4 regions of the Rahnella sp. 1L-D-7-B-C2 genome follow, and region 4 is predicted to be linked to each of the others. Evidence: predicted binding sites of a transcription regulator. Region 4 holds the regulator's gene; each other region holds the start of a gene.
The links. Region 4 encodes PurR, which represses purine synthesis genes. Its sites were predicted from a motif close to CANGCAAACGTTTGCNTG; they were not measured.

Region 1 (7,955 bases), on a different contig from region 4:
GTCAGGCATTACCTTGACGGCCATGGCGGCTACAAACTTACCGCCAAAAAGTATCAGGTTCCGACCTCCTCACTTCGGGCATGGACTGCGGCTTACCGCCTTCACGGTCAGGCCGCCTTGTTACCCAAAACCTCGTCTTACTATTCTGCCTATTTTCGTGCTCACGTAGTGAACGTCGCGCTTCGTGAACATCTTTCTATGCGTACCGCCGCTGGGCGGTTTAATATTTCTGATCATAAAACCGTCAGACGCTGGGTGCAGGAGGCCAGAAAGGCCACCACCACGGCAGAGAAAGAGAGAAAAGACATGGCTCAGAAAGCTCAAAAAACCGCAAAACAGCCTGAAGAAATGACGCCTGCAGAACTGCTGGAAGAAGTCCGCTATCTGCGCGCCGAACGTGCTTACCACGAAAAGTTAGACGCCCTGATGAAAGCAAAAGCAGAACAGAAGAAAAAATCAACGCCATCAGGGCATTAATCGGTGAGCATCGTCTGCGTGACCTGCTGAAATCCGCGACGCTGCCACGCAGCACCTGGTACTGGTGGCAATCGCGTGAAGCGATCGGTTGCGACGTGGCGCTGTGCGATATCATCCGGCAGATAGCCATCCGCCACAAACGCCGCTACGGCTACCGGCGTGTCACTGCCGCACTGCATAATCAGGGGCTGCAGGTGAATCATAAAAAGGTCAGCCGTCTGATGGCAGAAATGGGTGTGCAGGCGCGTGTGCGGGCTAAAAAATACCGAAGCTGGAAAGGCGAAATCGGCATGGGGCCGGCGCCGGACCTGCTCAAAAGAGAGTTTACGGCTTGCGGTCCCGGTGTGAAGCTGGTGACAGATGTCACAGAGTTCAACGTAGCGGGAAGCAAGCTGTATTTATCGCCGGTCATGGATCTGTATAACGGTGAAATCGTGGCGATGAGTATGGGAACGCGGCCGACTTATGAGCTGACAGAAAGGATGTTAAAGCAGTTACTTACTTCAGGTCATGTCAGAAAAAATGCGTTATTCCACAGCGATCAGGGGTGGCAATACCGCATGAGTGCATGGCAGAAACAGGTGAGTGATGCGGGGTTGCGGCAGAGCATGTCGCGCAAAGGTAACTGCTATGATAATGCGGCGATGGAAAGCTTCTTCGCGGTGTTAAAAACGGAAATGTTCCACGGTAAAACTTACGCGGGCACAGAAGAACTGGCAGCGTCGATAGAGGAATACATCGGGTACTACAATCACGACAGGATTAAAATGAAACTAGGCGGTATGAGTCCGGTAGAATACCGGACTCATATGTTCCCCTAACGTAAATCTGAAGTCCAACTTTAAGGGTTCAGTTCATCGCAGGGGAGGGAGCTTAAAGTTACAGCTTTGCCATCGCCCATTCGATCCCGCTGGCGTACTCTTGCGGCAGCATCAGGATCAGTGCGGACAGGTTATCTTTCAGCAGGCTGGCACTGGCATCGTTGAGATTCAGGTGTCCGACTTTACGTCCGGGACGGACTTCTTTCTCGTACCAGTGCAGGTTCACCAGCGGCAGGCTGAGCCACTGCGTGGTGACATCGGTACCAATCAGATTGACCATCACCGACGGCGTACTGACGACAGGTTTCGGCAGTGGCAGGCCAAGGATCGCCCGCAGGTGCATTTCAAACTGGCTGTAAGATGCGCCGTTTTGCGTCCAGTGCCCGCTGTTATGTACGCGTGGGGCCAGTTCGTTGATCAACAAACCTTCGCTGACCACAAAACACTCCATCGCCATCACGCCGACATAATTGAGTTCATTAAGAATTGCCGACAACATGTTTTCCGCCTGCTGTTGCAGGGCGACGTCGGGCTGCGGCAGCGCTACGCTGGTGCGCAGAATGCCGTCCTGATGCAGGTTGTGGGTGAGCGGATAAAAGACAGTTTTACCATCGTGACCGCGCGCACCGACCAGCGACACTTCGCCGGAAAAATTGATGCCCTGTTCAACGATGCATTCGCCGTAGCAGTCTTTCGGCAATGCCGCTTCTTCGCCAGAACGCAGACGCCATTGGCCGCGGCCGTCGTAACCGCCGACGCGACGTTTTACAATCGCCAGTTCACCGAGCTCTGAGAAAACCTGCGGCCATTCGGCGGCATCAGCCAGTAACTGCCACGGCGCGGTGGCCAGACTGAGCTTATCCAGTAACTGCTTTTGCGTCAGGCGATCGGCCAGACGCGGAAAAATGTCGCGGTTCACGAACGCGGTGTGCGTCGCCAGTTCGCGGGTCAGCGCGGTTTCCGGCCAGCGTTCGATTTCGGCGGTGATGACGCTTTGCTGATAAGGCACGGCTTCCGGTTCGGCATCAAGACCCACCGGATAAACGGCAATCCCCAGCGGTTCGCCCGCCTGACGCAGCATTCTGCCTAACTGACCGTTTCCGAGTACGCAGACGGGCTTCATGCTTCCTCCCGCGGATCCGGATTATTCAGGACTTCATCGGTTTGTGCCTTGCGCCATGCGGCCAGGTTTTTGCTGATTTGAGTATCGTGCAGTGCCAGAATTTGTGCGGCCAGCAGGGCGGCGTTCGCAGCACCTGCTTTGCCAATAGCCAGCGTACCCACCGGAATGCCGCGCGGCATTTGTACGATGGAATACAGGCTGTCGATGCCGCTCAGCGCAGCACTTTGCACCGGCACGCCCAGCACGGGTACCAGCGTTTTTGCGGCCAGCATGCCCGGAAGATGCGCCGCGCCGCCTGCGCCTGCGATGATTACATCAAACCCGTTGGCCGAAGCTTGTTCCGCGAAAGTGAACAATTTGTCCGGCGTGCGGTGAGCGGAGACGATATCGACATGGAAAGGAATATTCAGCGTTGTGAGCACTTCGGCGGCGAACTGCATGGTCGCCCAGTCACTTTTAGACCCCATAACGATGGCTATTTTTGCCGGGGTAACGTTGGATGACATGTCTGTATAGCTCCTGTGATTATGCAAGCATCGCCAGAGGACAGGTTCTGGCGGAGAGGGCGCAAATGATATCACGCTCATGAAGCAAGGAAAACGGTTGCGTCGCCGCAGAACCGCGCTTTTTTGCTGAGAAGTTGTCGGCAGATTTGTATAATCCCATCCACTCTATTGATAGCTCACACGACGGGAAACTGATTTATGACGCAGGCTTTACTGGCACCGATTTATGATTTTCTGCACTGTGAAACACCGGCTCTGTGGGTGGATGTTGCGCTGGAAAATCAGGCGGTGATGCTGATTGACCACGCCAACTGCGAAAAGAAGGCGGCGGCCACGGCGATGAGCCTGATGACCAAATACCTCGACCGTACCGAATTATTATTTTGTGCCGCGCGGCTGGCACGCGAAGAGCTGCACCACTTCGAGCAGGTGGTGGAAATCATGCAAAAGCGCAACGTCACTTACACCCAGCTTTCGCCGTCGCGCTATGCGAGCGGCATGATCAAACACACCCGGCATCACGACGATCTGAATATTCTGGTGGACCGGCTGATTATCGGTGCCTACATCGAGGCGCGTTCCTGCGAACGTTTCGCTAAAATCGCGCCACATCTGGATGACACATTGTCGCGTTTTTACACGTCACTTTTGCGCTCGGAATCACGGCACTTCGCCGATTATCTGGCGCTGGCGGAGCAGTATGCCGGCACGGATATCAGCGATCGGGTGGAATTTTTCGGGAGGATTGAAGCGGAGTTAATTTTGTCGCCGGATGAACAGTTCCGCTTTCACAGCGGAACACCCGTGTGCGGTCTCAAAACGGGAAGCTGACCAGCTCCACGTTTTCGGCAGTCACTTTGACCATCGATCCTTCTTCGTGCCATGCGCCCAATACCACGCGGTGGCCGGTTTTATCACCGAGCGGCACGTCGTGGACTGCGGGGCGATGCGTGTGGCCGTGAATCATCCATTCAACGCCTGCCGCCTGCATTTCGCTGACCACCGCCTGAGGATTGACATCCATAATTGCCAGTGATTTTCCCTGATTTGAGGCTTTGCTGTTGGCGCGCATTTTGGCGGCAATGCCCAGACGCCATTTTAGCGGCAACATCAGGAACAGCTTTTGGATCAGCGGATTGTGCACTTTTTTGCGGAAGTTCTGATAGGCGACGTCATCGGTACACAGCGTGTCACCGTGCAGGATCAGCACGCGGCGACCATAGAGTTCGAGGACTTTCTTTTCCGGCAGAAGCGTCATCAGGCTGTCGCGCGCGAAACGTCTGCCGAGCAGAAAATCGCGGTTGCCGTGGATGAAGAAACAGGGCACGCCTTGCTGATGGAGGTGGTTTAACGCCGCAGCGATTTGCTTATGCAACGGCTCAGGATCATCGTCACCAATCCAGGCTTCGAATAAGTCACCGAGAATGTACAGCGCGTCGGCCTGCGGCGCATCTTCGCGTAAAAAACGCAGAAAACCGGCAGTGATTGCCGGTTCCTGTGCGCAAAGATGAATATCTGCGATAAAAAACGTGGTCATCCCGACGTGTTCTTAATAAACGTCGGTTATTCGCTGACTGTAACGCTTTTGATCACAACATCTTCTTTTGGAACGTCCTGGTGCATGCCGCTGCGACCGGTTTTTACCGCTCTGATCGCATCAACCACGTCCTGACCTTCAACCACTTCTGCGAATACGCAGTAACCCCAACCTTGCGCGTTTTTGCCGCTATGGTTCAGGAAATCGTTGTCAGTCACGTTGATGAAGAACTGTGCAGTGGCAGAGTGCGGATCGTTGGTACGCGCCATCGCCAGGGTGCCTTTGGTGTTTTTCAGGCCGTTGTCTGCTTCGTTTTTAATCTGAGCATCAGTATTTTTCTGGTTCATGCCTGGCTCAAAACCGCCGCCCTGGATCATGAAACCGTCGATAACACGGTGGAAAATTGTGTTGTCGTAGAAGCCTTTACGGCAATAGTTCAGGAAGTTTTCAACCGTAACGGGCGCTTTGTCAGCAAAAGTTTTTACTACGATGTCGCCGTGGTTGGTGTGGAAAGTGACCATATTAATCATCCTGCTTATGTTGATGTGTGCTCTTAGTAAGAGTCGCTACTATAGCCTTTTCTTATACCATAACTCAAAAGTTGCCGTAAGCAGACGGTTTGTGACGACTAAAGCCCGTCCTGCGGCCTTATGCCGTTTCGGTGAAGGCGTTTTCGTTATATTATGAGGCGGAGTGTCGCGTAAGCGCACAACCATCATTTTCTACGCCCAACACACGGAATAGCCTGATGCTGAAGATTTTTAATACCCTGAGTCGCCAAAAAGAGGAATTCAAGCCAATTCATGCCGGTAAAGTCGGGATGTACGTGTGTGGGATCACTGTTTACGACCTGTGTCACATCGGCCACGGTCGCACCTTTGTATCTTTCGACGTGGTTTCGCGCTACCTGCGTTACCTCGGTTACGACCTGAAATATGTGCGTAACATTACCGATATCGACGACAAGATCATCAAACGTGCCGCTGAGAAGGGCGAACATTTTTCGGCCTTAACCGACCGTATGATTGCCGAAATGCACAATGATTTCGCTGCACTGAACATTCTGCCGCCGGATTCTGAACCGCGTGCCACACAGCACATTGATGAAATCATCGAAATCGTGCAAAAGCTTATCGATCGCAACCACGCTTACGTGGCGTCGAACGGCGACGTGATGTTCTGGGTGGAAAGCGATCCTGATTACGGTTTGCTGTCCCGTCAGGATCTGGATCAACTGCAGGCCGGCGCGCGCGTGGAAGTTGAAGCGAATGTGAAACGCAACCCGATGGACTTCGTGCTGTGGAAAATGTCCAAACCGGGCGAACCGAGCTGGACGTCCCCGTGGGGCGAAGGCCGTCCAGGCTGGCACATCGAATGTTCGGCGATGAACTGCAAACAGCTGGGCGATCATTTTGATATCCATGGTGGCGGTTCTGACCTGATGTTCCCGCACCATGAAAACGAAATCGCTCAGTCAAGCTGCGCGCACAACGGCCCGTATGTGAATACCTGGATGCACTCCGGCATGGTAATGATCGACCGTGAGAAGATGTCAAAATCACTGGATAACTTCTTCACCGTGCGCGACGTGCTGAAATATTACGATGCTGAAAGCGTGCGTTACTTCCTGATGTCCGGCCATTACCGCAGCCAGCTCAACTACAGCGAAGAGAATCTGAAACTGGCGCGAACCTCGATGGAACGTCTGTACACCGCACTGCGCGGCACCGACGCCAGTGCGACTCCGGCCGGTGGCCAGGCGTTTGTCGCCCGCTTCCGTGCGGCGATGGACGACGATTTCAACACGCCGGAAGCCTATTCCGTGTTGTTCGATATGGCGCGTGACATCAACCGCCTGAAAACGGAAGACATGGCGGCGGCCAATGGCATGGCGGCAGAATTGCGTCAACTGGCGGCGGTGCTCGGCTTGCTGGAGCAGGATCCGGAGCAGTTCCTCAAATCTGGTGCGCAGGCGGATAGCGACGACGAAGTGGCTGAAATCGAAGCGTTGATCAAACAGCGTAACGACGCCCGCGCCAGCAAAGACTGGGGCATGGCGGATAAAGCGCGCGACCGTCTGAATGAAATGGGTATCGTTCTGGAAGATGGAGCGGCAGGCACCACCTGGCGCAGAAAGTAGTCCTTTCTCCGTTTTTTCAGCTACGCTCAATGGCTCCCAACCGGGGGCCATTTTTATAAGGATCGTCCTGTGACAACCATGCTTCTGACCTATCAGCCACCCTATGACTGGCAATGGATGACAGCCTTTCTTGGCGCGCGCGCTTTGCTGGGCGTTGAGCAGCAGGACGGCGAATTCTACCAGCGCACGCTGGCGGTAATGCACAAGGGCGAACGTCTGACCGGCTGGTTCAGGATCCGACCATTGCCTGATCTCAACAGCGTTGAACTCGAGGTCTCGCCGTCGCTGGAACCCGTTGCGGATAACGTGGCGAAGCACGTGCGGCGGTTGCTGGATCTGGATGCTGAACCGGAGCAGATCGCCGCCGGGCTGGGGGCGCTGGCGGAAAATGCCATCGGGCTGAGATTGCCGGGCTGTGTGAACCGTTTTGAACTGGTGGTCAGGGCGATCCTCGGACAACTGGTCAGCGTGAAAATGGCCGCGACGCTGGCGACGCGGCTGACGCAAAAGTGGGGTGAACCGGTGAGGACGCCCTTTGCGGCGCTGACGCATCTATTCCCATCCCCGGCAACCCTCGGGCAACTGACGGTGGACGATTTACGCGGAATTGGCGTGCAGGCGAAACGCGCGGCCTGTCTGATCGGGCTGGCGCAGGCGGTGGAAGAGGGGCGGTTGCCGCTTGATGAAATGACCGATGCGCAGGAAGGAATCAAAATGCTGCTGGCGATGCCCGGCATTGGCAGCTGGACCGCCAGTTATGTGGCGATGCGCGCATGGTCAGCGCCGGATATTTTCCTTGGTGGAGATTATCTGATCAAACAGCGTTTTCCGGGCATGACGCCGGGTAAAATTGCCCGCTACGCCGAAATCTGGCAGCCGTGGCGCACTTACGCCACGTTGCATTTATGGTTCAACCATGACTGGCAGCCGGACACACCTCAGTGAATGCCGAAATAGCCGGTGTTGAGCAGTTTTTCCAGTGAGGTTTCCGGGGCGATGGTGTCGCCGCCAACCAGATCGATGCCGATCCCGGTCAGTTTCTCCAGCGTCTCGGTGATATCGGCCGGTCCCGCCAGCGTCTGAGCATTCAGCCGGTGGGTGTTGCCGTGCAAAATAGTCACCAGTACTTCATGCATCTGGTTGTAATGGATCTGCGCCATAAAGCTCGGGTCGATCTGCACGTAATCCACCGTATCAGCCGGCAGCTGGTTAAATTCCACCATGTTCTTACCAATGTTCTGCACCACAATTTTGCAGCCCCGACGGCGGATTTGTGCAATAAACACCCGTAAATCTGGATGCTTTAGCAGGACTGCGTCGTCAATCATCAGGTTGATTGATGACATTGGCA
Region 2 (7,955 bases), on a different contig from region 4:
GCTTCGCACGTTGCTGACCCAACTGACAACGCCGGTTTGCGACAACAACTCGCCGGATGACGATTCCTCAGCGCGGCTGGAGAATTTCTCGCGCACCAATGCTGAAATGGTACAGGCCACCCGCGAAGTGGTGTTTTCACGCGGTTTACAGTTGCAACGAGAAATTGCGGAGCGCGGCCAGTTCTTTGGTTGGCAGGCGCTGGTGTTATTCCTGCTCAGCGGCGCGCTGGTGGTGCTGTTTACCCGCATGATTATCGGTCCGGTGAAAGGGGTTGAACGTATGATCAACCGGCTGGGTGAGGGACGAAATTTGGGGGATGTTTCGCTTTTTAAAGGCCCGCGTGAAATCCGCTCGCTGGTGCAGCGTATTGTCTGGTTGAGTGAACGACTGGCGTGGCTGGAATCGCAGCGTCATGAATTCCTGCGCCATATCTCTCATGAGTTGAAAACCCCGCTCGCCAGTATGCGTGAAGGCACCGAACTGCTCGCCGATGAAGTCGCCGGACCGTTGACGCCGGATCAGAAAGAAGTGGTGGCGATCTTAAACAACAGCAGTCGCCATTTGCAGACGCTCATCGAACAGTTGCTCGATTACAACCGTAAACTGGCGGATGCGCCAACGCTCAGTGTGGCTGTCGATCTTAAAGCGCTGGTCACCGACGTGGTGGCAGCCAACAGTCTGCCTGCGCGCGCGAAGAAAATCCGCAGTGAAGTGATTATTGATGCGCCACAGTGTCTGGCCGAACCGACGCTGCTGCGGCGGGTGCTGGATAATCTCTATTCCAATGCGGTGCACTACGGGGCTGAATCCGGTACTATTTGGGTCCGCAGCCGGTATGGTGAAGAGCGGGTGATTATCGAGGTGGCGAACTCCGGAGCCCCGATCCCCGACGCCGAGCGCGCGATGATTTTTGAACCTTTTTATCAGGGTAGCCAGCAGAGAAAAGGGGCTGTAAAAGGCAGCGGTCTGGGGTTGAGCATTGCTCAGGACTGTATTCGTCGTATGCATGGAGAGCTGCAACTGGTTGCCGTTGAGGATGCGGACGTCTGTTTTCGTATCGAATTGCCCCTGACGGCTGAGAAGAAAAAATAATGACGATATTTGCTGGCGGGTGCGACCAATGAACGCATTCACCTTACTGACTAAATCTGTTCGCCGATTTTTGTCGATCGGTACCGCACTGGTACTGGCGGGCTGCGTGCAGCACACCGCCGACAACCGCTATTATCAGCAAGTTTCCAGTAGTGTTGTTCCTGAAAGCAAAGTGACTGATTTTCGTATTGCGCCCTGTGAGACCCTCTGGGCGTTGGACGATGACGACGCACTGACCAATTCACTCTACTGGTTGCGTGCGATGGATTGTGCCGATCGCTTGAGCGACGCGCAGGCGCGTTTTCAGGCGCAGCAGATCCCCGCCAGTAGCTGGGATCAGATTTTCAAGCAAAGCATTTTGTTAGCCAGTGCCGAACCTGATCTGCCGCAGCGCCGCGCCTTACTGAATAAAGTCAGTCAGAATCGCGGCCAGATGCCAGGATCGATCCGCCCGCTGGTACAGCTGTGGCGCGAACGTCAGAATTTGCAGGTGGTACTGGGGGATGAAAAAGCCCGCAATCTCCGCCAGCAGTCAGCAAATGAAGAAAAGCTTCAGGCGATGACTGCACAGCAGCAGACACTGGAAAATAGTCTGGCGGATACGCGTCGTAAGCTTGAAAACCTGACTGATATCGAACGTCAGCTCTCCTCGCGCAAACAAATTCAGGGTGATTTACCGGATAACGATCCCGCAACACCGGCGAAACCGGCTTCTGAATCCTCCGTAAAACCGGCTGAGACTTACACGCCGCCTAAGGATCCGAACGCAAAATGACGCTACGAAAAGCTGCCAGTTTATTGCTGGTCGATGACGATCCCAGCCTGTTAAAGCTGCTGGGCATGCGCCTGACCAGCGAGGGTTTCCGTGTCACCACCGCCGAAAGCGGTGCCGAAGCCCTGCGTGTGCTGCACCGTGAACGTATCGATCTGGTGCTGAGCGATTTGCGCATGGACGAAATGGACGGCATGGCACTGTTCGCGGAGATTCAAAAATTTCAGCCGGGTATGCCGGTGATCATTCTCACCGCGCACGGTTCGATCCCAGATGCGGTCGCCGCCACCCAGCAGGGCGTGTTCAGTTTCCTGACCAAGCCTGTCGATCGCGATGCGCTCTATAAAGCCATTGATGAGGCGCTGGCGCACTCCAGTCCGTCGGCGGATGAAAGCTGGCGGGAGGCAATTGTCACCCGCAGCCCGGTCATGCTGCGTCTGCTGGAACAGGCCAATATGGTCGCGCAGTCAGACGTGAGCGTGCTGATCAACGGCCAGAGCGGCACCGGAAAAGAAGTGCTGGCGCAGGCGATCCACGGTGCCAGCCCGCGCGGTAAGAAAGCGTTTATCGCCATCAACTGTGGTGCGCTGCCGGAACAGCTGCTGGAATCCGAGTTGTTCGGCCATGCCAAAGGCGCGTTTACCGGGGCGGTCAGCAGCCGGGAAGGGCTGTTTCAGGCGGCAACCGGCGGGACGTTATTTCTTGATGAAATTGGTGATATGCCGCTGTCATTACAGGTGAAATTGCTGCGCGTATTGCAGGAGCGCAAAGTGCGCCCGCTCGGCAGCAATCGTGATATTGATGTCGATGTCCGCATTATCTCTGCCACCCATCGTGATTTACCGAAAGCGATGGAGAAGGGCGAGTTTCGCGAAGATTTGTTTTACCGTCTGAATGTCGTCAGCCTGAAATTACCGACGCTCAGTGAAAGGGCGGAAGACATTCCGCTGCTCGCCAACCATTTGCTGCGCATCTCGGCGCAGCGGCACAAGCCGTTTGTGCGCAGTTTTTCCACCGATGCTCTGAGACGCCTGATGGCGGCCAGCTGGCCGGGGAACGTGCGTCAGTTGGTGAACGTGATCGAGCAATGTGTCGCGCTCACCTCTGCGCCGGTGATCAGTGAAGCGCTGGTTCAGCAGGCGCTTGAGGGGGAGAACACCGCATTGCCGACATTTGCCGATGCGCGTAATCAGTTCGAGCTGAATTATCTGCGTAAACTTTTACAGATCACCAAAGGTAACGTCACACAGGCGGCGCGTATCGCCGGGCGTAACCGCACCGAGTTCTATAAATTGCTGTCGCGCCACGAACTGGAAGCGACCGATTTTAAAGAGTAAAGACTGTAAAGAATATCAGCGCCATCGGGTACATCCCCGCCCCTGAACTATGATACCTTTAGCCCCTTCGTACGCCACGCGCCTGCGAAGCCAGATTGTGAACCATGCTGCCGCTCAGGAAGGCGGAGAGCAAACGAATGATAATAAGGGTCCGCCATGAAAAAGATCGATGCGATTATTAAGCCATTCAAACTCGACGACGTCCGTGAAGCACTGGCAGAAGTCGGGATTACCGGGATGACCGTCACCGAAGTGAAAGGTTTTGGCCGTCAGAAAGGTCACACCGAGCTGTACCGTGGTGCTGAATACATGGTCGATTTCCTGCCAAAAGTGAAAATCGAAATTGTGGTGGCGGATGACATCGTGGATACCTGCGTGGAAACCATCATGACTACCGCGCAGACCGGTAAAATCGGCGACGGTAAAATCTTCGTGTTTGACGTGGCGCGTGTGGTACGTATCCGTACCGGCGAGCAGGACGAAGAAGCGATCTGATCCGCCGTACGGAGCAGAAACGAAAAAGGCTGACATTGCGTCAGCCTTTTTGCTTTAAAGCCTTTCAGATTCAGATCACTTTGTGCGGGCCGAAACATTCATAGTGAATTCTGTCTTCGCTGATGTTCATCGCCAGCAACTGTTTCGCGGCGAATTGCATGAACCCGACCGGGCCGCACAGGTAAAAATGCATTGCCGGATCGGCCAGTTGCGCGCTGACTTTGCTTAAATCCATCAGTCCCCGATACTGGAAATCTTCGCCCGGGAGATCACTTTCCTGCGGCTGGTTATACCAGACGTGGTTTTCCAGCAGCGGCAGTCGCGCACCGGCACTTTTCACTTCACCGGCGAAAGCATGAACTGCGCCGTTTTCGGCAGCGTGCAGCCACTGGACAGAGGCGTTATGCCCGCGCAGCGCCAGTGTATTCAGCATTCCCAGCATCGGCGTCTGGCCGACACCGGCAGAAATCAGCGCGACCGGCGTGGTTTCGCCAATATCCATGAAGAAATCACCGTGCGGTGCGGCGAGGTGGATGATGTCACCAGGCTGAGCGTGGTTGTGCAGGAAGTTCGATACCGCGCCCTGATCTTCGCGTTTCACCGCGATACGATAGTTTTTTCTGTTTGGTGCCTGCGTCAGGGAATACTGACGAATTTCCTGATTCTCCAGCGAGGCGTCGCGGATATACACCGCCAGATATTGCCCCGGCTGGAAGTCAGCTACCGGCTGGCCATCGACCGGTTCGAGCAGGAAAGAGGTAATCAGACTGCTTTGCGGATGTTTCTCGGCGATACGGAATTCACGAGTGCCGCTCCATCCTCCGGTTTTCTCAGCGCTATCCTGATAGATTTCTGCTTCACGGTTGATGAACACGTTCGCCAGCACCCCGTAGGCTTTGCCCCACGCATCCAGCACTTCCTGACCCGGGCTGAACATTTCATCGAGCGTCGCCAGCAGATGTGTACCAACAATGTTGTACTGTTCCGGGCTGATAGTGAAACTGGTGTGCTTCTGCGCAATACGTTCTACCGCAGGCAGCAGTGCGGCGAGATTTTCGATGTTGGCGGCATAAGCGCAGATGGCGTCAAACAGCGCCTGACGCTGATCGCCATTGCGCTGATTGCTCATATTGAAGATGTCTTTCAGCTCAGGATTATGGGCGAACATACGATCATAGAAGTGCGTGGTGAGCTTCGGGCCGGTCGCGGCAAGCAAGGGAATTGTGGATTTAACGGTTGCGATAGTCTGGGCATCTAGCATAGTGAACTCCGTGTCATTTTGATTTAACTCTATAACATGCATTTTAAATGCATCTTATATAAACCCACAATTTCTGTAAACCCCCCTAAAGGAGTAGGTCTATTATCGGGTGAGGGATGGCTCACAAAGCTGAAATTTGTACATGATCATGTGAATAAAACTCCCTTGATTATGGACAGAGGTTCGCAGATCAAAGCCTTGCTGTATCTGGAGCCAATCGTTTGCCTAAAAACCTCAAACAGCCCCTATCCGAAGCCCGCTTAAACATTTACACTGTGGCGCAGAACCCGTGAGGGGCGTTTATTTTTAGTTTGTTGAGTCAGGAGATGCGGATGTTAAAGCGTGAAATGAACATTGCCGATTATGATGCTGAGCTGTGGGCAGCAATGGAAAAAGAAGTTGTTCGTCAGGAAGAACATATCGAGCTGATTGCGTCAGAAAACTACACCAGCCCGCGTGTTATGCAAGCTCAGGGCTCGCAGCTGACCAACAAATATGCCGAAGGTTACCCTGGCAAACGCTATTACGGCGGCTGTGAGTACGTCGATATCGTTGAACAACTGGCTATCGACCGTGCAAAAGAATTGTTCGGTGCTGATTTCGCTAACGTTCAGCCACACTCCGGCTCACAGGCGAACTTTGCGGTTTACACCGCACTGTTACAACCGGGCGACACCATTCTGGGGATGAACCTCGGTCACGGCGGTCACCTGACGCACGGCTCACCGGCAAACCTGTCCGGTAAACTGTACAACGTGGTGCCTTACGGTATCGACGAAAGTGGCGATATCGACTACGAAGATGTGAAACGTCAGGCCGAAGCGCACAAACCCAAAATGATCATCGGGGGCTTCTCCGCGTTCTCAGGTGTCGTTGACTGGGCCAAAATGCGTGAAATCGCTGACAGCGTTGGTGCCTATTTCTTCGTCGACATGGCACACGTTGCTGGTCTTATCGCCGCAGGCGTTTACCCTAATCCGCTTCCACACGCGCACATCGTCACCACAACCACACACAAAACGCTGGCTGGCCCACGCGGTGGTCTGATCCTGGCGAAAGGCGGCAGCGAAGAGTTCTATAAAAAACTGAACTCCGCCGTCTTCCCTGGTGGTCAGGGCGGCCCGCTGATGCACGTGATTGCCGGGAAAGCGGTAGCACTGAAAGAAGCGATGGAACCTGAATTCAAGGTCTACCAACAGCAGGTGGCGAAAAACGCACAGGCGATGGTTGCCGTGGTTCTGGAACGTGGTTACAAAGTGGTTTCCGGCGGTACGCACAACCACTTGTTCCTGATGGATCTGGTTGACAAAAACCTGACCGGTAAAGAAGCTGATGCCGCTCTGGGTCGCGCCAACATCACCGTGAACAAAAACAGCGTACCAAACGATCCGAAGAGCCCGTTTGTGACTTCTGGCGTACGCATCGGTACTCCGGCTGTGACCCGTCGCGGCTTCAAAGAAGCCGAAGTCCGTGAACTGGCTGGCTGGATCTGTGACGTGCTGGACAACGTGAACGATGAAGCAACTATCGAGCGCGTGAAAAACAAAGTTCTCGACATCTGTGCACGCTTCCCGGTTTACGCATAATATTGCGGTAACCGTCAGGTGCTAAAACCCGCTTCGGCGGGTTTTTTTATACGTATGAATCAGAATTTGTGAGCTGGCAGACATTCTTTTGTTATGGAGAGGTTTGCGGATTGCTAGCGATTGTGAGCTCTGTCAAAGTATTGGCCTCACACCGGAGGATCTATGGAATTGCGTTCCACACGCTGGCTGTCACTCAGTTATTTCACCTATTTTTTCAGTTACGGTATTTTTCTTCCCTTCTGGGGGTTATGGCTTAAAGGCGAGGGGATTTCTTCCGAAAATATCGGCCTGCTGCTCGGCGCAGGATTAGTCGCACGCTTCCTTGGCACGTTAATCATTTCTCCTTCCATCAAAGACCCCTCTCATTTGATAACCGGGCTGCGCATTCTGGCCTTGCTCACACTGGCTTTCGCCGTCGGCTTCTGGTTCGGCAACGGCTGGGCGTGGCTGATGATCAACATCGCCGGTTTCAGCCTGTTCTTCGGGCCGCTGGTGCCGCTGACCGACGCGCTGGCGGGCACGCTGCAACGTCAGATCAATATGGATTACGGCAAAGTGCGCGTCTGGGGCTCGATTGCGTTTGTGATTGGCTCGGCGCTGACCGGAAAACTGGTAGAAGTCTACGGCCATAACGCAATTTTATACACGCTGACCGCAGGCGTGGCGGCGATGCTGCTCGGGATGTTACTGCGTCCGAGCGTGAAGCCGGTGGGGGAGCCGCGCCAGAGCGGCGCGGCGACCATCACCTGGAAAGCGCTGCTGGGCGAAACGCCGGTCTGGCGATTCCTGCTATGCGTCACATTGTTGCAGGGGGCGCATGCAGCCTATTACGGCTTCAGCGCCATCTACTGGCAGGACGTCGGCTATTCTTCGACGACTATCGGCTATTTATGGTCGCTTGGCGTGGTGGCGGAAGTGCTGGTGTTTACCTTTAGCAAACAACTGTTCAGCCGCTGGTCGGCGCGCGATCTGCTGCTGCTGTCGGCGGTGTGCGGCGTGGTACGCTGGGGGCTGATGGGCGAATTTACCGCGCTGCCGTGGCTGATTGTGATTCAAATCCTGCACTGCGGCACGTTCACTGTCTGTCATCTGGCGGGAATGCGTTTTATTGCAGCACGGCCGCGCGATCAGGTGATTCGCTTACAGTCGGTGTATTCTGCACTGGCAATGGGCGGCGGGGTGGCGATTATGACGATGGTGTCCGGCTTCCTGTTTGAACACCTGCATGCCGGATTGTTCTGGGTGATGGCACTGCTGGCGGTGCCGGCGATTTTCCTGCGCCCTAAAGTCACGCCTTCCGCACCGGCCGCACCTGTCCGTTAAGGCGCTTCGAGCAGCGAGCGAATACGTTTTCGCTGCTCTTTCGCCAGCGGCAGCTGGGTGTGGATCACCAGCGGATCGGCGTCGGTGC
Region 3 (7,955 bases), on a different contig from region 4:
CAGGCCATCGCCCGTCTGGAGCAGGCCGGTGCGGCCACCAGTTCTAATCCGGTGCTTCAGCTCAATCTGGCGAATGCCTATCTCGAAGGCGCGAAGCCGGCTAACGCCAGTAAGATCCTTAACCGCTACACCTTCACCTATCCGGGCGATCCGAACGGCTGGGATCTGCTGTCGCAGGCGTCTGCCGCACAGGGTTTACGCGCACAGGAGCTGGCCGCCCGCGCGGAAAGCATGGCGCTGATCGGACGTCTGGATCAGGCTATTGAAATGCTGAGTAACGCCAGCGCATTGCAGAAATTAGGCAGTCTGGAACAGGCCCGCTACGACGCGCGTATCGACCAGCTTCGTCAGCTACAGGGCCGTTTCCGTCAGTATCAGAAAGGCTGATTTTGAATCTTTAAGGGAGAACGTTATGGCACATGATGTCGCGATTTATCACAATCCGCGCTGCTCCAAGAGCCGCGAAACGCTGAAATTGCTGGAAGACGCCGGGATCGAACCGCAGGTGATTTTGTATCTGGAAGCGCCGCCGACGGTTGCCACGTTGCAGGATTTACTGAAAAAGCTGGGGTTCAGCTCTGCGCGCCAGCTGATGCGTAAAGGCGAAGAGATTTATAAGGAACTCGGCCTGGCCGATAAAAGTCTGAGCGAAGCGCAGCTGTTGCAGGCAATGGCGGAAAATCCGAAGCTGATTGAACGCCCGATCGTGCTGGCCAACGGCAAAGCCCGTTTAGGGCGCCCGCCGGAACAGGTGAAAGAAATTTTGTAACTCCGCTCGTCCGTTCGGGTTCGTGATGCGAACCCGGACATCCTGCGATCACAACCCCAGAATTTCCTTCACGAACGGGATCGTCAGTTTACGCTGCGCGGTGATAGAAGCACGGTCGAGCTGATCGAGCGTCATAAACAGCGTGCGCATTTCGCGATCCAGACGTTTGAGCAGGAAACGCCCCACGTCTTCCGGCAGTTCAAATCCGCGCAGTTTCGCACGCAGCTGCAAAGCCTGAAGTTTCTCTTCGTCGGAAAGCGGCTGAAGTTTGTAGATTTGTCCCCAGTCGAGACGTGACGCCAGATCCGGTAGGCTGAGATTCAGCTGACGCGGTGGACGATCACCGGTAATAAACAGACGCGTGCGGCCAGTTTCAAGAATGCGGTTATACAGATGGAAAACCGCGGCTTCCCATTCGTCATCGCCGGCGATCCCTTCGATATTATCGATACAGACCAGTGCAAGATGCTCCATGCCGTCCAATACTTCAGGCACAAAATAGGCGCGTTTGTCTAAAGGTACGTAACCCACGGCTTCGCCGCGCTGGGATAATTCTGCGCAGGCTGCGTGAAGAAGATGGCTGCGGCCGCCGCCTTCGCGTGACCAGAAATAAATATAAGTGCCGTGTTCCTGATGCAATGCGGTCTGAATCGCAGAAAGCAGAGAGGGATTCTCACCCGGATAAAAACTGGCAAAGGTTTCATCATCGGGAAGATAAAGTGGCAGGGAAAGCTGTGCCGGCGTATTCAGAAGCACCTCAACCGAAGCGGTATTAAGACCGCAGATGTTGTCATGTCAATAAAAAGGAACGACAGAATTCTAGCAAGGATCCGCAGCAAATTGAACTGTGCCGAGTGCAACCGCTTGTGATCCGAGCACCTGACCGGAAAGCACTGCGCCCGCCGGTCAGGTGTTTTGGCTGAAATTCACCGATCAGACCGGCGGATTTTCCCGCTCGTCTTCAATATCAATGATCTTTTCTTCACCGCGGAAGATCTCAATCACTTTAAACAGCAGGCTGAGGAAGATGCCGACGATGGTCGCCAGCGCCATGCCCTTAAGCTCCGCCGCGCCGATGTGGATCTTGGCACCGCTGACGCCGATGATCAGGATAACCGCCGTCAGGATCAGATTCTGCGCTTTGTTGTAATCGACTTTCGATTCAATCAGCACGCGGATACCGGATGCGCCGATCACGCCGTACAACAGCAAGGAGACACCGCCCATCACCGGCACCGGCACAGCCTGGATAGCCGCCGCTAATTTTCCGATGCACGACAGCAGGATCGCCAGAATCGCCGCACCGCCAATCACCCAGGTGCTGTAAACCTTGGTGATGGCCATCACGCCGATATTTTCGCCGTAAGTGGTGTTCGGCGTGGAGCCGAAGAAACCAGACAGTACGGTGGACAGGCCGTTTGCCAGCATCGAACGGTGCAGGCCCGGATCGCGCAGCAGATCTTTTTTGACGATGTTTGCCGTCACCACCAGATGCCCGACGTGTTCAGCAATGACCACCAGCGCGGCAGGCAGAATGGTCAAAATCGCCACCCACTCAAAGCGCGGGGTGTAGAACGTTGGCAGCGCAAACCAGTGCGCATTCGCGATGGCAGACACATCGACCACGCCCATAAAGAACGACAGCGCGTACCCGACTAATACACCGATGAGGATCGGAATGATCGCCAGGAAACCGCGGAACAACACTGAACCCAGAATGGTCACCGACAACGTGACGACGGAAATGGTAACCGCAGTAGAATCCACCGGTGCGCCATCGGCTGGCAGTAGGCCGGCCATATTCGCCGCCACGCCCGCCAGCTCCAGCCCGATGACGGCAACGATTGCGCCCATCGCCGCCGGCGGGAACATCACGTTGATCCAGCCGATACCGGCCTTCTTGACGATCAGCGCCACCAGACAGAACAATAGCCCGCAGGCGATAAATCCGCCCAGCGCCACTTCATAACCCATCGGCAGCAGTAACAGCACCGGTGAGATAAACGCAAAACTGGAACCGAGATAAGCCGGTATCTTCCCTTTACACACAAATAAGTACAGCAAAGTCCCTATGCCATTGAACAGCAGCACCGTTGCCGGATTGATTTTGAACAGAATGGGGACCAGAACGGTGGCACCAAACATGGCAAACAGATGCTGGAAACTCAGGGGGATTGTCTGCAGCAAAGGCGGACGTTCGCTTACCCCAATGACACGACGGGTCATGGATTGATCCTCTGTGAAATGATGTTGTCTTTGACGAGTAAAAAAAAATCAAAAAAAAGCCGACTTCTCAGTCGGCTATTGCTTATTTCGTACCAAATATCTTATCGCCCGCATCACCGAGTCCCGGGATGATGTAGCCTTTTTCGTTCAGCCCCTGATCGATGGAGGCGGTGTACAGCTCAACGTCCGGGTGCGCGGCTTCCAGCGCGGCAATCCCTTCCGGTGCAGCCACCAGCACCAGCACTTTAATGCTCTGGCAACCGGCTTTTTTCAGCAGGTCGATGGTCGCGATCATTGAACCACCGGTCGCCAGCATCGGGTCAACCACCAATGCCAGACGTTCTTCGATATTAGAAACCAGCTTCTGGAAATAGGGTACAGGTTTCAGGGTTTCTTCATCACGGTACACGCCCACCACGCTGATACGCGCGCTCGGTACGTGCTCCAGAACACCCTCCATCATGCCCAGACCGGCACGCAGGATAGGGACAACGGTAATTTTCTTACCCTTGATCTGATCGATTTCAACCGGACCGTTCCAGCCTTCGATGGTGACTTTCTCAGTTTCTAAATCGGCAGTCGCTTCATACGTCAGCAGACTTCCCACCTCAGAAGCCAGTTCGCGAAAACGTTTCGTGCTGATGTCGTTCTCACGCATCAGGCCCAGCTTGTGTTTCACCAGCGGGTGTTTCACCTCGACGATCTTCATTGTTTATTCTCCTAAGGTGGTTGAGCTGCAAAAAAAAATCGCGAGATTATAACGCCATTTTTTTTCAATGCTACAGCCAATTGCCTGATCTGGATCATCAGGAACCCGGATAGAGTATAGACAGCCCAAAAAGCGTCATCGCATAAGGCGCTCGCAAACGTTTGCCTGCGCTGTTAGAATTGCCCCGCTTTATTCTTCAACCACCAACCCAAACCGCCGTGGGGACTTCGCAGTGACCGACAAAACCTCTCTCAGCTATAAAGACGCAGGCGTAGATATCGATGCCGGTAACGCATTGGTAGATCGCATTAAAGGTGTAGTAAAACAGACTCGCCGCCCTGAAGTAATGGGTGGACTGGGCGGTTTTGGTGCCCTCTGCGCATTGCCGCAAAAATACCGTGAACCCGTACTGGTTTCGGGCACCGACGGCGTTGGCACCAAGCTGCGTCTGGCGATGGATTTGAAACGCCACGATACTATTGGTATCGATCTGGTCGCGATGTGCGTCAACGATTTGATCGTTCAGGGTGCTGAACCGCTGTTCTTCCTCGATTACTACGCCACCGGCAAACTGGACGTCGATATCGCCGCCAGCGTGATAACCGGTATCGCCGAAGGCTGCAAGCAGTCTGGCTGTGCGTTAGTCGGGGGTGAGACCGCTGAAATGCCGGGTATGTATCACGGCGAAGATTATGACGTGGCAGGTTTCTGCGTCGGCGTGGTGGAAAAATCAGAAATTATCGACGGCAGTAAAGTTGCTGACGGCGACGTGCTGATCGGTCTTGCCGCCAGTGGCCCGCATTCCAACGGCTACTCTCTGGTGCGCAAAATTCTCGAAGTCAGCAACACTAATCCGGAAACCACCGATCTGGCAGGCAAACCGCTTGCCGATCACCTGCTGGCACCGACCAAGATTTATGTGAAATCGATCCTGAACCTTATCGAAAACGTTGATGTTCACGGCATCGTACATCTGACCGGTGGCGGCTTCTGGGAAAATATCCCACGCGTTCTGCCGGACAACACCCAGGTCATCATCAACGAATCCAGCTGGCAGTGGCCGGATGTATTCACCTGGTTGCAGACCACCGGTAACGTCAGCCGTCACGAAATGTACCGCACCTTTAACTGTGGCGTGGGCATGGTCGTGGCACTTCCGGCAGAACTCGCCGATCAGGCGATTGCTTTACTCAATGACAATGGCGAGAAAGCGTGGAAAATTGGCTATGTTAAAGCCTCTGACTCCGCTGAACGCGTGGTAATTGAGTAATCCGGTAAATCAACTGACTGAAGACAGGTAGCGATATGAAAAGGATTGTGGTTCTGGTATCAGGCGAAGGCAGTAATCTTCAGGCCCTGATTGATGCCTGCCAGCAGGGACGAATTAACGCAGAAATCACCGCTGTCTTCAGCAACAAATCCGCCGCTTACGGTCTGGAACGTGCACGACTGGCAAACATTGCAGCGCATGCGCTGGATGTCAAAGCTTACGAAGACCGCGCGGCGTTTGACGTCGCGCTGGCCGATGCTCTCGATGAGTACCAGCCGGACCTGGTCGTGCTGGCGGGGTACATGCGTATCCTGACTGCCGACTTCGTTCAGCGCTTTGCCGGACGTATGATCAACATCCACCCTTCCCTGCTGCCGAAATATCCGGGTTTGCACACTCACCGTCAGGCGATTGAAAATCAGGATACGGAACACGGCACCTCGGTGCATTTTGTGACGGAGCAGCTCGATGGCGGCCCGGTGATTTTGCAGGCCAAAGTGCCGGTATTTAGCGATGACAGCGAAGATGATTTGGTGGCCCGCGTACAAACGCAGGAGCACAATATCTATCCGCTGGTGGTCAGCTGGTTCGTTGAAGGCCGTTTATCCCTGAAAAACGATCGGGCATTGCTGGATAACAATCCACTCCCTGTTCAGGGTTACGCAGCGGATTAACCTGCTTAAGCGCGATGATTTCACTATAAACCGGCTTCGTGCCGGTTTTTTATTTCCTGTCATTTGACACTTGTTTACAGTTCAGCCGATATAATGGCGTTCCCGGCGCACGTTTAAACGTCGTTTGTGCGCCGACCTTCATCTGGAACACGGTTGTTTCAGATTTCATTTCCAAGAAGGTTACCTCAGGTAAAACGGCTTTATTTTTTGAGGAACACCCCATGTTTAGCAATAACAGCGTCAGATTACGTCCCCTGGAAAAGGATGACCTGTCGTTTGTTCACCGTCTTGATAATAACGCCAGCATCATGCGTTATTGGTTTGAAGAGCCTTACGAGGCATTCGTCGAACTGACCGATCTGTATAACAAACATATCCATGACCAAAGCGAACGCCGCTTTATTATCGAATTCCAGGGCGGGCCGGTCGGCCTTGTCGAACTGGTGGAAATTAATCATATTCACCGCCGTGCAGAATTCCAGATAATCATTGACCCGCAACATCAGGGCAAAGGATTTGCAGGCGACGCCGTGCGCCTGGCGATGGATTATGCCTTCTCGGTGCTTAACCTCTACAAACTGTATTTAATCGTCGATAAAGAAAATAAAAAGGCGATCCACATCTACAGTAAATTAGGGTTTGAGCTGGAAGGCGAACTGAAACAGGAATTCTTTGTGAACGGCGAATATCGCAGCGCCATCCGCATGTGTATTTTCCAGCCGCAGTTCCTGGCAAAATACAAAACCAAACCGGTACAGATCAAACCAGAAGCGGTGATTGGTGCCAGCGCGGTCTGATTTGATATATACAGTCCGGGTCAATTTTCTGCTGGTGAAGGGCGTAAATGTCCTTCACCGGTAAGACTTTTCCTGCGTTTTCCCCTCTTTTATTTCATCTGATAAATCTCTCCCTGTTATGTTGGACTTTCCTGTCAATCTTTCGCAATATTGTTAGTAGACACTAGGCCCCTCACACAAAAGGCTTCCTGTTACGCTGACCGTTGGAAAAGCGAACAGCACGAAGATGATGGTGAGCTAAATTGCGGTGTTTTCAGGCGAATTTCGCCTGTATGGGCCAGGTTGCACGCTAAACGAACGGAGTGAAAATGGGTCAGGAAAAGCTTTATATCGAGAAAGAACTAAGCTGGCTGTCCTTCAATGAACGCGTTTTGCAGGAAGCAGCGGACAAAAGTAATCCCCTGATCGAACGGATGCGGTTTTTAGGCATTTATTCCAATAACCTTGATGAGTTTTATAAAGTCCGCTTTGCCGATTTAAAACGACGGATCCTCATCAGTGAAGAGCAGGGTTTTCTCGGCGCATCGCGGCATTTGCTGAAAAAGATTCAGGCGAAAGTCCTAAGGATCGATCAGGAATTCGATAGCCTCTATAACGACCTGTTACTGGAGATGGCACGTAATCAGATCTTCCTGATTAACGAGCGTCAGGTGTCGGAAAATCAGCAGCTCTGGCTGCGTCAGTATTTCAAACATCACCTGCGTCAGCACATCACGCCTATCCTCATCAATCACGACACCAATCTGGTGCAGTTTCTTAAAGACGATTACACCTATCTGGCGGTCGAAATTATTCGCGGCGATGAGATCCATTACGCGCTGCTGGAAATTCCGTCAGACAAAGTACCGCGCTTTGTGAATCTGCCGCCGGAAGCGCCGCGTCGTCGCAAGCCGATGATCCTGCTTGATAACATCCTGCGTTATTGCCTCGACGACATTTTCAAAGGCTTCTTTGATTACGACACGCTGAACGCCTATTCGATGAAAATGACCCGTGATGCCGAATACGATCTGGTCACGGAAATGGAATCGAGCCTGCTGGAGCTGATGTCTTCAAGCCTGAAACAGCGACTGACCGCGGAGCCGGTGCGTTTTGTTTATCAGCGCGATATGCCTAATGAAATGGTGGAATTACTGCGCGGCAAGCTCGGGATCTCCAACTACGATTCGGTGATAGCCGGTGGTCGTTACCACAATTTCAAAGACTTCATCGGCTTCCCGAACGTCGGTAAAGCCAATCTGGTGAACCGTCCGCTGCCAAGACTGCGCCATCTGTGGTTCGATAAATTCCGCAACGGCTTCGCTGCCATCCGCGAGCAGGACGTGTTGCTGTATTATCCGTATCACACCTTCGAGCACGTGCTGGAGCTGCTGCGTCAGGCATCGTTCGATCCGAACGTGCTGTCGATCAAAATCAATATTTACCGTGTCGCCAAAGACTCGCGGATTATCGAATCGATGATCCATGCAGCGCACAACGGCAAGAAAGTGACCGTAGTGGTCGAATTGCA
Region 4 (7,955 bases):
CTCTGACATCTCTGATGTTTAACCTAACCACTCATGGTAACGAAGCTATGCGCTTACTGTTCACGCTTTTTGTGCTGCTCTTTACCCAGCTATTTTTGAATATAGCCCAGGCCTCACCGCAGACCCGCGTTACGGCCGATCAGAAAAAGAGTCACGTTAATCAGGTTACCCCTGAAGAACGCCGAAAGCGAAAAACGGTAGCGGCCAAAACCACTAAAAAAACTAAAGTGGCACCGGTTAAAGAACAACAGAGCCACGAAAAGAATACGAAGAAGAGAGTCAAAAGCACAGAGCTGGTTAAGCGAAAAACCTCGTCAGAAAAAACCCTAAAAACGACGCGGGCCGCAACCCACGTTGAGAGCAAAAAAGAAAAAACACTCAAGACCACGCGGGCCGAAAGCAAAGCCGATAAGAAATCTAAAACCCGGGCTCTGGCAAAAAACACCACGACAAAGGCCAGCAGGAAAGAACCTTATGGTCGACACCGCAAAGGTAAAAAGTTAGTTGAAGAAGACAGTAAGCCGATTACATTAAGTGCGACGCATAAGAAACGTTATCAACATGCGCAGCAAACGGCGATGACAAAGCTGATGCATCAGGTTGGCAAGCCTTATCGCTGGGGTGGCACCTCACCTAATACGGGATTCGATTGCAGTGGTTTAGTTTATTACGCGTACAAAGATTTGATTCGCATTAAGATGCCGCGCACGGCCAACGAAATGTACCACCTGCGCGACGCAGCGCCGGTAAAACGCGGCGAGCTGGAATCGGGCGATCTGGTGTTCTTTAGAATCAATAACCGCGGAGCCGCGGACCATGTCGGGGTTTACGTTGGCAACGGCAAATTTATTCAGTCACCGCGTACCGGTGAAGACATCAAAATCACCTCTCTGGGCGATGATTACTGGCAAGACCATTACGTAGGCGCACGTCGGGTAATGACCCCGAAAACGATCCGATAATAAACAGTTCGTTAAGTCTGAAGTTTCGCTAATCAGCCATTGAATAGCATTTAACGAAGCGTTTCTGCAGGGAAGAGTATCGGCGCTAAAGGTCACTGCGTAAAATTGAAAAGGGCGATTCCTGTAACAGGTAATCGCCCTTTTTATTGCCTGACTTGCGCGTCTTTTAGTTCATCACTGCGGTGAAGCTGAAAGCGACAATCACAAGCAAAGCGCAAACCGTGGTGATTAATGACAATTTTAGATTGCGGTCCATAAAACCCCCTTACAGATCAATTGTGGCGCTTCATTTAGCCACACTAAATGTGTGCCAACGCATTTTCTCATACTTCACGTCTAAAATCCCGCGTTGATTCATGCCCGATAACCTACAATAACACTTCCACTTTCCTGCAATATAAGAGAAAATTGTCGGTTACCACGCCTGTGTGCCGGTCGATTTCTCCCGAGGGCGCTTTACGCCTCACTCTGACGAACTCACCCAACGATTTCACTGCCTTTTTATTAGCTCGCAGTGAAATCCACGCAAGCAAACGATTAACATAATGCTAACGTGCTGAAACACGTGAGTTCAGGAGTCATTCCTTACATGGCAACGATTAAAGATGTCGCAAAGCGCGCTGGCGTTTCCACCACAACCGTGTCGCACGTCATCAATAAAACACGTTTCGTCGCCGAAGACACTAAAGCCGCGGTTCTGCTGGCCATCAAAGACTTGCACTACTCGCCAAGCGCCGTCGCACGCAGCCTGAAGGTCAATAACACTAAAACGATCGGCCTGCTGGCGACCTCGAGCGAAGCGCCCTATTTTGCAGAAGTGATTGAAGCCGTGGAAAACAGTTGCTTCTCCAAAGGCTATACGTTGATTTTGTGTAATTCACACAACAATCTGGATAAGCAACAGGCATATCTGGCGATGCTGGCACAAAAACGTGTCGATGGTTTGCTGGTGATGTGTGCGGAATATCCTGATGAACTGCTGAACATGCTGGAAGAATACCGGTCAATCCCAATGGTCGTCATGGACTGGGGCGAAGCGCGTAAAAACTTCACCGACAGCATTATCGATAATGCGTTTGAAGGTGGTTACATGGCCGGACGCTATCTGATTGAACGCGGTCATCGCGATATCGGCGTGATCCCAGGGCAGCTGGCGCGTAACACCGGCGGTGGCCGCTTTCAGGGTTTTGTGAAAGCGCTGACGGAAGCCAATATTCCTTTGCGTGAAGAATGGGTAGTTCAGGGTGATTTCGAACCTGAGTCAGGTTACCAGGCGATGCAGAAAATCCTGATGCAAAAACAACGCCCGACCGCCGTTTTCTGTGGCGGCGACGTCATGGCGATGGGCGCGATTTGTGCAGCCGATGAGTTTGGTTTACGCGTTCCTCAGGACATTTCCGTTATCGGATATGATAACGTTCGCAATGCCCGTTACTTCTCACCTGCGCTGACCACGGTGCATCAGCCGAAAGAGCGCCTGGGCGAAATGGCCTTCACGATGTTGCTGGATCGCATCGTCAGTAAGCGTGAAGAATCGCAGACCATCGAGGTACATCCGAAACTGGTAGAACGCCGCTCGGTGGCTGACGGGCCGTACCGTGACTATCGCCGTTAATATTTGCCTGTTATAACTGATGTTAATACCTTATTGCGCCTGCCTTTGCAGGCGTTATTTCGCTACGAGCACGTTAATTTAAAGTGAATGTTGTTTAAGGAAAATCAGGTTTTCCCTTTTAATTATTATATGAATTCATTTGCCATGCGCATTAATTCACCGCAATTGATAATTAACCGTAATATTATACACGTGAGTTATTTGTAAAACATAAATGATATAAAAAACATTTTGAGGTGATATTTCATTATACATTTCAAATGAATAGGTATTATATACCACCCGCCTGAACAGGCCCTTACAATTATAATTTCACTTCCCAATAAGGTTCAATTAATATCTTGCGTCTTTTAAAAGGAAGTAAGGAAATTTAATGGAATGGAAGCCAAGTTTACTCGCAACACTGATCTCTTGCGCTATTTTCAATACTCATGCAGGAATAATGCGTGAAGATGTCTCGGTACAAGACTACCGGGACTTCGCTGAAAACAAAGGTAAATATACCCCCGGAGCAGAAAATATAGAAGTGTTTAAACTGGATGGAACATCTGCGGGCATATTGAATTTCCCAATGCCTGATTTCAGTTCTACGGATGATTACGCCACGGGAACACTCGTAGCGCCGTCCTATATCGTCAGCGTTGCGCACAATACCAAGTTCACATCGAGCAAGTTCGGCAATGGCGCTAAATACGCTTACAGCTATAAATTTATTGCCAGAAATGATGATCCAGGATATCCCGCAGATACGCCCCAAGATTTTCAATCCCCGCGTCTGAATAAAGTCGTCACTGATGCCGCTACTGTGCCTTATGTTTCACAGACTGAACTGAGAAGCGATCGTGAAAGGTATAAATATTTAGCACGCGTAGGTACAGGGCATCAATATCAGGTTGACCCTGTCACAGGGCAGGCAAACTCGTTAGCCATTTCTTACGCCTGGAAATCAGGGGGAACGGTTGTTAACCCAATGGAAAACGATCAATGGCTTTATTGGACGAACGCCGGCCCAAATGACGCCAATCTAACACCACTGTCCACTGCAGGTACATCCGGTGACAGTGGAAGTCCGACTTATGTCTACGACAGTGTGGATAAACAATGGAAATTAGCAGGCCTTCACGACCGCCACAGCGGAACAATGCCATATGGCAATTATGTGTCCTACGAAACTTACATGCAAACTGCGTATCTTGAGTCAATAATTGCTGCAAACACTGACCCTGATGTCAACGATATTGCTGCCGACGGCGATATTCACTGGGGGAAAACGGCAATTACTCAGGGGAGCTCTCAGTGGCAATGGCACGGTGTTAGCTATGCGTTGCCCACTCAGGCGAGCAATGCTGAGCTGAACTCAACACACGATCTTCGCTTCAATGGCGAAGGCGGTCTGCTTGTGCTGGATTCTTCCGTAAATCTTGGCGCGGGTAAGCTTCAATTTTCCAATGATTACCGCGTTGCCTCCGCGGCAGGTGCTAATGCCACATGGGTTGGTGGTGGTGTCGAAGTGGATGCTGATAAAACGGTTGACTGGGAAGTTAACGGCCTTAAAGGCGATAACCTGCATAAAATCGGTGAAGGTACTCTGTATGTGAATGCCACCGGCGTTAATGAGGGTGGACTGCGAGTCGGCGACGGTACCGTGGTGTTGGCCCAACAAGCTGACCAGAACAACAAGCGTCAGGCATTTTCCACCATTACGCTGGTCAGCGGCCGTCCGGTTGTTCAACTCGGTGGAGAAAACCAAATTACCGGTGACAAGATTCAATTTGGTTCGCGCGGGGGCACTCTTGACCTTAATGGTTATGATATGTCTTTCGCGACCATAAATCATAATGACGATGGTGCGATTATCGCTAACACCAACGATGCTGAACAATCTACGTTGACGCTAAACAACACTACCTCCCAGACTTTTGTCGGCCATTTAGGCTCGTCGGAACATCCTGATGCGCTTAATATTGACTATGTTCCGGCAGGAGATAATAGCTGGAACTTTGCTGGCGGAGTGGATGTTAATGATATGACTGTGGGTGCGGGTACTGCGATCTTCAGCGGGCGAGTGACTCCTCATGCGGCCGGTACGGTCATCACTGATGACTGGATCAGTGAAAGTTATCATGTGAATCATTTGCTGGTTGAAAGTGACGCTGATTTTGTCCTGAACGAACATGCTTCGATGGTCGGCAAGGTGACACTTGCAGACCGCGCCAGCATGCAAATGACTGGTAAAACGCACTTCACCGGTGATATTGAACTGGATAAGCAAGCCAAACTGGTGGTCGTCAATGACACTACCACATTGACAAGCACCGATGGCACAGCTGATAGCTGGCTGAATGGTCAAGTTTCAGGCGAAGGTTCGCTTGAAAAATACGGCAACGACACCCTGAACTGGACTGGCGAAAATACCCTAACCGGCGGCGTTGAAATTTATGGCGGGACGCTAAATCTGGAGGGTTCTGTCGCTTCGGACATGATTTTGCACGATGCGACTGAGCTATCGGGTGAGGCCACCATGAATAATCTCACACTGGGTGATAATGTCATACTGCGCCCTGATGATGAGCCAAACTTACTCACAGAAAGGGATTTTACCCCCGCTTCTCAGGGAGTTAATGGTAATTTCGTAGCCGGTAATAATACTCACCTCTATCTGCGTACCCGGATGGAAGAGCAGCAATCAACTAGCGATACGTTACTGATTTCAGGAAACGCAGATACAGCTCAGGCTGTCACGTTACATGTTGATTTGTCGGGTGATGGTTATATGACCGACGTGAATAATAGCGGCATAGCCGGCTCTGCCGAAGGGATATCACTTGTTCAGGTTGGCGGAACGTCGACGAAAGACAGTTTCCAGCTTGAGCATGGTTACGTCGCAAACGGGCCTTGGCAGTATTCCCTCTATACGTTTGCCCCTGGTAAAAGTGATGCGTCAGAGCGTCTGGTTGATGGCGAAGGAAATCAATATTGGGATTATCGTCTGGAGTCACGTTATTTGACCGAGGGTGATGAACCTGCACCACTGCCAGATCCCACTCCGGATGTACCTGACGTTGTTCCAGACCCGACTCCGGATGTACCTGACGTTGTTCCAGACCCGACTCCGGATGTGCCTGACGTTGTTCCAGTCCCGACTCCGGATGTGCCTGACGTTGTTCCGGACCCGACTCCGGATGTGCCTGACGTTGTTCCGGACCCGACTCCGGATGTGCCTGACGTTGTTCCGGACCCGACTCCTGTTGCCCCGGTACAACCGGGCCGACTGGCCGTTGTACCGCAGGTTCCTTCTTACTTGTCCTTGCCATCAGCATTGCTCAGCTATAACAGCCGGGTGACCCAGACTTTCCAGAATCTGGCGCACACCTCCACGATGGAAGGACTCGAAAGCGAGCACTACCCTGTCTGGCTCCAGTACATCAATGGTGAAGATAACTATCACTCATCACTGGGTTTTACTGACTACGGATATGATTACACCCAGAAAGAACAAGGCTGGATGCTAGGCGGCAAAGTGATGCACCTGGGTACCGACGAGCAATACCTGGCGTGGAATTTAGCCATTTCCAATGCGGATTTGAAAGTTACTCCGGATGCAAAAGACGGTAACAGTGAAGGCCATTACAAAACCTACGGGCTGACTTCGTTAATGACATTCCATCATCAAAGTGGCTGGACATTCGACCTCGGTGCGGACTTTACCAAATACGATGGCGATGTCTCGACCGATGCGCGTGGAAAAGTAGCAGACATTGATGCTTATTCCTGGAGTGGCACACTGGAAAGCAGTTATCCGTTTGTCTTTGGCGATCATGAAGTTGCGCCAGTATTGGGTGCAGGCATCCAGATGCTAAGTGTGGATGACTTCACTGACATTGATGGCGTTGACGTTCATTACGACAATATTGTCCGTCCAACAGGAAAAGCAGGTATGCGTTATCGTTACAAACTGAGTAACAGCGCCGTGGGCAACATGATGCTTTATTCCAACGCTTATCTCACTAAGGACTTCAGCGATACGCCAGATGTGTGGGTTGGCAGCGCCCGTAATCACGATGTTTCTTCAACATTTGATATGGGAAAACCGGGAAGTTCGGCGACTGTGGACCTCGGTGTTATTACTGAAATAACACCACTCATCTCTCTGAACACCGGTTTCCAGTATCAGCAGCGTCTGAGCAGTGATGATGAAGGCATTAACTCGTGGCAGGGCAATGCGGGTATCAGAGTGACGTTCTAATAGAACATTCACCAAGTAAGTAAAACTCCATCCCGTAAAGAGATGGAGTTTTATTTTCTAATCGCGCAGCCATTCGCTGTTCATCGTTTGTGTATCGCCCATATATTCCAGCAACCAGGCCAGCGATGGCGACGCGTTACTTTGATCCCACGTCAGGCAGCACGGGCTGTCCGGAAATCTGTTCTCCAGCGTGAGAATCTGTAATTTTTGTTGTTCAATCCACGGCATAACGCGATGAACCGGCATCATACCCACGCATAACCCCTCAGTCAGACACTCCAGCGCACAGGTCCAGTCAGGCACCACCAGACGCCGTTGGTTATCCAGCGTCCAGGTATCGCGCTTGGGTAAAGTCCGCGAGGTATCCTCCAGACACAGCGCCGGATAAGGGCGCAGCTGTTCGTCATTTAGCGCACCGGTATGTTGCGCCAGCGGATGCTGCGGACTGACCACACAGTGCCAGTCCATAAACCCCATATCGCGGAAACTAAAACGCCCGCCAACCGGAACGGCGCGCGTTGCACCGATAGCGACGTCCGCACGGCCATCCACAAGCGCATCCCAGACGCCATTAAACACTTCAGAATGGATAATCAGTTCGGTATCAGGGAAATGCCGGTAAAAATCCAATACCAGACGGCGAGTTCTGACCGGTTTAACAATCCTGTCCACCGCCACACGCAGTTCGCCGCGCCAGCCGTTGGCAACCTGCTGACATTGACGCCGCGTGGCTATCATTTTTTTTGTCAGAATCCGCGCTTCATCAACAAAAACCTTCCCTGCCGGAGTCAGCACCACATCCCGATGCCGCCGTTCAAACAGTGGAACGGCCAGCCATTGCTCGAGCTGACGGACAGTGTAGCTGATAGCAGAAGGCACACGGTGGAGATCTTGCGCCGCGGCGCTGAAACTGCCGGTTCGTGCTACTGCATCCACAACGTCAAGTGCATATTCGGACCACATCAGTTAGCCTTCAATTTTTTTGATAGCAGACTGCAAATATTAGCGTTTCACAAGACTGTTATCAAAGCGTTAAACTCCGCATCCGAACCTATTTCTGCGCCAAATCATCTGCAATAAACACATTAATGAGACAAAAATGAAACCCTCCTTTGGATTTATGCTCTATCTC

Region 1: purE (5-(carboxyamino)imidazole ribonucleotide mutase) is a predicted target of PurR. The motif match lies at 3,014-3,031, and genes of this name have one in related genera.
Region 2: glyA (serine hydroxymethyltransferase) is a predicted target of PurR. The motif match lies at 5,169-5,186, and genes of this name have one in related genera.
Region 3: purM (phosphoribosylformylglycinamidine cyclo-ligase) is a predicted target of PurR. The motif match lies at 3,855-3,872, and genes of this name have one in related genera.

Annotation. Positions count from the first base shown of each region.
Region 1 is NZ_JBXAVQ010000007.1:52,450-60,404, reverse strand. Features, by position in the region: gene AC0Z7K_RS13555 (transposase) at 1-477, shown strand, start outside; gene AC0Z7K_RS13550 (IS3 family transposase) at 456-1,298, shown strand; gene purK (5-(carboxyamino)imidazole ribonucleotide synthase) at 1,357-2,421, opposite strand; gene purE (5-(carboxyamino)imidazole ribonucleotide mutase) at 2,418-2,927, opposite strand; gene AC0Z7K_RS13535 (MiaE family protein) at 3,126-3,758, shown strand; gene lpxH (UDP-2,3-diacylglucosamine diphosphatase) at 3,742-4,464, opposite strand; gene ppiB (peptidylprolyl isomerase B) at 4,491-4,985, opposite strand; gene cysS (cysteine--tRNA ligase) at 5,213-6,604, shown strand; gene alkA (DNA-3-methyladenine glycosylase 2) at 6,683-7,549, shown strand; gene AC0Z7K_RS13510 (PAS domain S-box protein) at 7,543-7,955, opposite strand, start outside.
Region 2 is NZ_JBXAVQ010000013.1:35,253-43,207, reverse strand. Features, by position in the region: gene AC0Z7K_RS18205 (sensor histidine kinase) at 1-1,093, shown strand, start outside; gene qseG (two-component system QseEF-associated lipoprotein QseG) at 1,122-1,868, shown strand; gene glrR (two-component system response regulator GlrR) at 1,865-3,202, shown strand; gene glnB (nitrogen regulatory protein P-II) at 3,359-3,697, shown strand; gene hmpA (NO-inducible flavohemoprotein) at 3,768-4,958, opposite strand; gene glyA (serine hydroxymethyltransferase) at 5,291-6,544, shown strand; gene AC0Z7K_RS18175 (3-phenylpropionate MFS transporter) at 6,707-7,867, shown strand; gene csiE (stationary phase inducible protein CsiE) at 7,864-7,955, opposite strand, start outside.
Region 3 is NZ_JBXAVQ010000007.1:34,666-42,620, forward strand. Features, by position in the region: gene bepA (beta-barrel assembly-enhancing protease) at 1-387, shown strand, start outside; gene arsC (arsenate reductase (glutaredoxin)) at 413-769, shown strand; gene hda (DnaA inactivator Hda) at 818-1,525, opposite strand; gene uraA (uracil permease) at 1,703-2,995, opposite strand; gene upp (uracil phosphoribosyltransferase) at 3,078-3,704, opposite strand; gene purM (phosphoribosylformylglycinamidine cyclo-ligase) at 3,937-4,974, shown strand; gene purN (phosphoribosylglycinamide formyltransferase) at 5,010-5,648, shown strand; gene speG (spermidine N1-acetyltransferase) at 5,870-6,445, shown strand; gene ppk1 (polyphosphate kinase 1) at 6,754-7,955, shown strand, end outside.
Region 4 is NZ_JBXAVQ010000002.1:306,250-314,204, forward strand. Features, by position in the region: gene AC0Z7K_RS05035 (C40 family peptidase) at 48-962, shown strand; gene cydH (cytochrome bd-I oxidase subunit CydH) at 1,129-1,218, opposite strand; gene purR (HTH-type transcriptional repressor PurR) at 1,552-2,577, shown strand; gene AC0Z7K_RS05050 (S6 family peptidase) at 2,951-6,823, shown strand; gene punR (DNA-binding transcriptional activator PunR) at 6,881-7,786, opposite strand; gene punC (purine nucleoside transporter PunC) at 7,923-7,955, shown strand, end outside.